Regions from separate parts of the Priestia sp. 179-F W1.4 NHS genome, predicted to be linked through region 1. Evidence: riboswitches for the same ligand, from Rfam matches in the RefSeq annotation. Region 1 holds a riboswitch; the other holds the start of a gene.
What was found. Region 1 has a riboswitch for cobalamin ahead of ACH0CI_RS21120 ((2Fe-2S) ferredoxin domain-containing protein). Riboswitches for the same ligand answer to the same signal wherever they lie in the genome.
Positions count from the first base shown of each region.

Region 2: another riboswitch for cobalamin. It lies ahead of ACH0CI_RS00075 (ribonucleoside-diphosphate reductase subunit alpha); the one in region 1 lies ahead of ACH0CI_RS21120 ((2Fe-2S) ferredoxin domain-containing protein).

Region 1 is NZ_JBIQFF010000005.1:119,503-121,707, reverse strand. Features, by position in the region: gene ACH0CI_RS21125 (hypothetical protein) at 91-249, shown strand; cobalamin riboswitch at 396-574, shown strand; cobalamin riboswitch at 693-872, shown strand; gene ACH0CI_RS21120 ((2Fe-2S) ferredoxin domain-containing protein) at 974-1,354, shown strand; gene cobJ (precorrin-3B C(17)-methyltransferase) at 1,368-2,205, shown strand, end outside.
Region 2 is NZ_JBIQFF010000001.1:17,210-19,414, forward strand. Features, by position in the region: gene menC (o-succinylbenzoate synthase) at 1-718, shown strand, start outside; cobalamin riboswitch at 997-1,182, shown strand; gene ACH0CI_RS00075 (ribonucleoside-diphosphate reductase subunit alpha) at 1,316-2,205, shown strand, end outside.

The sequences.
Region 1 (2,205 bases):
CAAGTTTTGTAGAATGGGTTTTCAAAAGGATATGGTTTCGTCATAATGTGGATATAGCGATCACTACAATAATCGGAGGCGAATCTTTTCATGTGGGTACTGACGGTATATGCTGGAAAAGAAATGAAAATGTTTGAATTTGAAACTGAAACGCAGGCGAGAGAAGCTTTTGCAAAAACAAATGGCTGTAAAGTTCTTTCAGAAGTCGTGTATTATAATGATCCTCATTTAACATTAGTAGCTATATAATGAAAAAACAAGAGCTGACTTTATGCTCTTGTTTTTTTATAGCTTCTTGTATCTTACGAAAAGAATAGAGTTGAAATAAAAAAAAATGTACGCTATGATATGGTAGTTACTTCTATTATTCTGATAGTTTAAAAGGTTCATATATATCAAACAGCAACAGTAAAGATGCCAAGAAGGCTTAATAGGGAAACTGGTGAAAGACCAGTACTGCCCCCGCAACTGTAAGTGTGGACGAACGAGTATAACCACTGTGGAAAAATCACGGGAAGGTTCTCAAGTAGAATGATACACAAGTCAGGAGACCTGTCTTTATTGTGAAGTTTCTATTTCTCCGGGGAGCGGGAAGGGAAACGTTGGCTTAAAGTGGCATTCGTGTACACTTTTATTCTGACGTTTTACCCGCTCGCATATTAGCGAAGCGGGTTTTTCTCGTAGCACAAAACTACATATCGTGCAAAAAAGGTGCGCAATGTTCACATTGCGTTAAATGGGAAGTCTGGTGTGAAGCCAGCGCGGTACCCGCCACTGTGAAGAGGAGCTGATTGCATATGCCACTGTATTCGGGAAGGCGCAATCAAGTGATGAATCGAAGCCAGGAAACCAGCCTTTTTCTAATGCGAAGCTTACCCTACGGGATATAGGTGGAAGTGCAAAAACTTAGTTTGAATTTTTCTGCGCCTCTATCATTGATAGAGGCGTTTTTTTAGTAAAGGAGCGAATAAGTGTGACGACGTGGAACTTAAATGGAACAAAACATCACGTATTGATTTGTAATGGAAGCAGCTGTATGAGAAAAGGTGGAGAAGAAGCCACGCAAGCTATTCGAAATAAAGTGACTGAACTGAATCTAGATGAAGCGGTTCACACAACCCGTACGCGCTGTAACGGAAGATGCAAAGATGCTCCTGTAGCTATAGTGTACCCTTCAGGAGATTGGTACAAGCAGGTCACTGAAAACGTAGCTCATCGAATTGTTGAAGAACATTTAGCAGGAGGCTGCAGTATAAAGGAATCACTTATTTATGAATATGATCAAAACGGTTTTGTTTCTCCGGAAAAGAGTGACTCCATAGAAGGAATTGACAAAGTAAAAAGTAACGCATAAAGGAGGAGCTAGCATGAAAGGTAAACTGTTAGTTATTGGATTCGGCCCAGGAAGCTTTGAACATATTACACAGCGAGCAAGAGAAGCCATTCAAGAAAGTGATATGATTATTGGTTATAAAACCTATGTGGAATTAATTCAAGGACTATTAACGAATCAGCAAATTATTAGTACAGGAATGACCGAAGAAGTAAGCCGTGCACAAGAAGCCGTAAAGCAAGCTGAAGCGGGAAAAACCGTGGCGGTCATTTCAAGCGGAGATGCAGGAGTATACGGAATGGCCGGCCTTGTGTATGAAGTGTTGATTGAAAAAGGATGGAAAAAAGAAACGGGCGTAGAGCTGGAAGTGATTCCTGGCATTTCGGCTATTAATTCATGCGCATCCCTCCTTGGGGCGCCCGTGATGCATGATGCCTGTACGATTAGTTTAAGTGACCACCTTACGCCTTGGGAGTTAATCGAAAAACGAATCGAAGCAGCTGCACAAGCAGATTTTGTAGTAGCTTTTTATAATCCGAAAAGCGGAAGACGCACAAGACAAATTGTGGAAGCGCAAAGGATTTTATTAAAATACCGTTCCCCCGATACGCCTGTTGGTCTTGTGAAAAGCGCTTATCGTGACCGTGAAGAAGTGGTAATGACCAATTTAAAAGACATGTTAAATCATGAAATAGGCATGCTGACTACCGTTGTTGTCGGAAATTCATCTACGTTCTTTTACGATGACTTAATGATTACACCGCGCGGGTATCAGCGGAAATATACCCTCAACCAAACAGAGCAGCCGCTAAGACCGCATCAGCGACTTCGAAAAGAAGCAGAACCATGGGCTCTTGATCAAGAGGAGACTG
Region 2 (2,205 bases), on a different contig from region 1:
TGCTGTAGAAGCTGGAGTGGTAGTTGGCTTAAACGATATTTCCATCATGAAAGAACAAATAAAGACTTATATGAAAGATGGTTATAAGCGCTTTAAAGTGAAAATTAAGCCAGGCGCTGACTATGAGCTACTGAAACAAATTCGAGATGAATTTCCAAGCATTCCTCTTATGGCTGATGCCAATTCAGCCTATACGTTAAGCGATAGTGATTCATTGAAAAAACTAGATGAATTGAATTTAATGATGATCGAACAGCCGTTAAGTTCGGATGATATCCTTGATCATCGATTATTACAAAAGCAAATGAAGACGCCGATTTGCTTAGATGAAAGCATTGTGAGCTATGAAGATGCACGTCATGCAATCGAACAAAAAAGCTGCAAGATTATCAATGTGAAAATCGGTCGAGTTGGCGGAATGTCTGTAGCAAAAAAAATTCATGATTTATGCTCCCTACACGGTGTAAGGCTTTGGGTTGGCGGAATGTTAGAAGCCGGGATTTCACGAGCTCATAACATCGCCCTTGCCACACTGCCTTCTTTCACGATACCAGGTGACATTTCTGCGTCGTCTCGCTATTGGGAAAAAGATATTATTAAGCCCGAAGTAGAGGTAGAAGCCGGAGTAATAAAGGTGAAGGAAAAACCGGGGATCGGATACGATATTGATAAAAAGTTTATCAAAACAATCACAGCATTTGAAAAAGAATACAAATAATTAAAAACCGTTTTTTATGAAAAACGGTTTTTTTATTGATGTTGGCAATGTTTAGTAGAAAAATAGGACAAATTTTTTAAAAAGAGCACATTGTTCCATCAAGCGTGTCAAAACATGTTATGATGGAGTAGTTTGATGAAAAAAGTCGAAGGATTTTATCGTAAAAAACAAAATTATTTTTGAAAATAGGTTGATAGTTTTCTAAGTTGTCCTATATAATGTGTTTATAACATAACACAATATGTTGTTTGTTAAACAATAATAAAATACTATATTTTGTGTTTTCCAGTGAAAAAGGTGTCTGATAAAAAGACTTAAAAGGGAATTTGGTGAAAATCCAAAGCTGTCCCCGCAACTGTGAATGCTGATGAAATAAGGAGATCCACTGTGAGTAAACATCATGGGAAGGCCTTAAAGTAAAAAGAAGCATAAGTCAGGAGACCTGCCTTTTTTATGTCGTTTTATCTTCTTCGGGAGGTGAGAGGGTAGAGCGAGGATTGAGAAAAGACTTAGTGTCTTCTTCTATCTTCGTTCTATTCGCTCACCGAGGTACGGTGAGCGATTTTTTATTTTGAAGTGAAGAGAGGAGCCATATTTATGGTGAATACATTAAAGCCTACAATTCTACATGAATTAACTGCATATATTGAACGTTTAAAAAAAGAATTTACGCAGCTTGATTTTTCTTTGTATGAGGAAAAGGTTATTCAAACTGTTACAGTAAAGGAAAATATGACGGACGAAAAGGTTGCAAACGTACTAATTTTGGCAGCCCTAGAGCGTATTTCAATGGAAGAACCAGATTGGACGTACGTGGCGGCAGACGTCTACTTAAACGAACTATATCGAAAAGCAGCGGACAACCGAGGTTATGATAAAAAAGAGAAGTACGGTTCGTTTTATCAGCTTATTCAAGAACTAACAAAAATCGGCATTTATAATAAACAGCTATTAAAAACATATACAGAAGAAGAAATTAATGAAATTGCTTCAGTCATTATTCCTGAACGCGATCGTTTATTTACATACATTGGATTGCTGACATTAGCAGATCGCTATTTAGCGACATCACATGATAAGCGTGTATACGAATTACCGCAAGAACGTTTTCTTATCATTGCTATGACGCTGATGTCTCAAGAAAAGAAAGAAAATCGAACAGCATTAGTAAAAGAAGCGTACTGGGCGCTTTCTAGTCTATATATGACGGTTGCCACACCAACACTCTCAAACGCAGGAAAGAGCTACGGACAGCTATCTAGCTGCTTTATTGATACGATTGATGACAGCTTACGCGGTATTTATGATAGCAATACAGATTTGGCCACGCTTAGTAAAAATGGAGGCGGAATTGGTGTCTACCTCGGTCATATTAGAAGCCGAGGAAGTGATATAAAAGGTTTTAAAGGCGTATCATCAGGAACAATTCCATGGATGAAACAGCTAAATAATACGGCTGTAAGTGTCGATCAGCTAGGTCAACGACA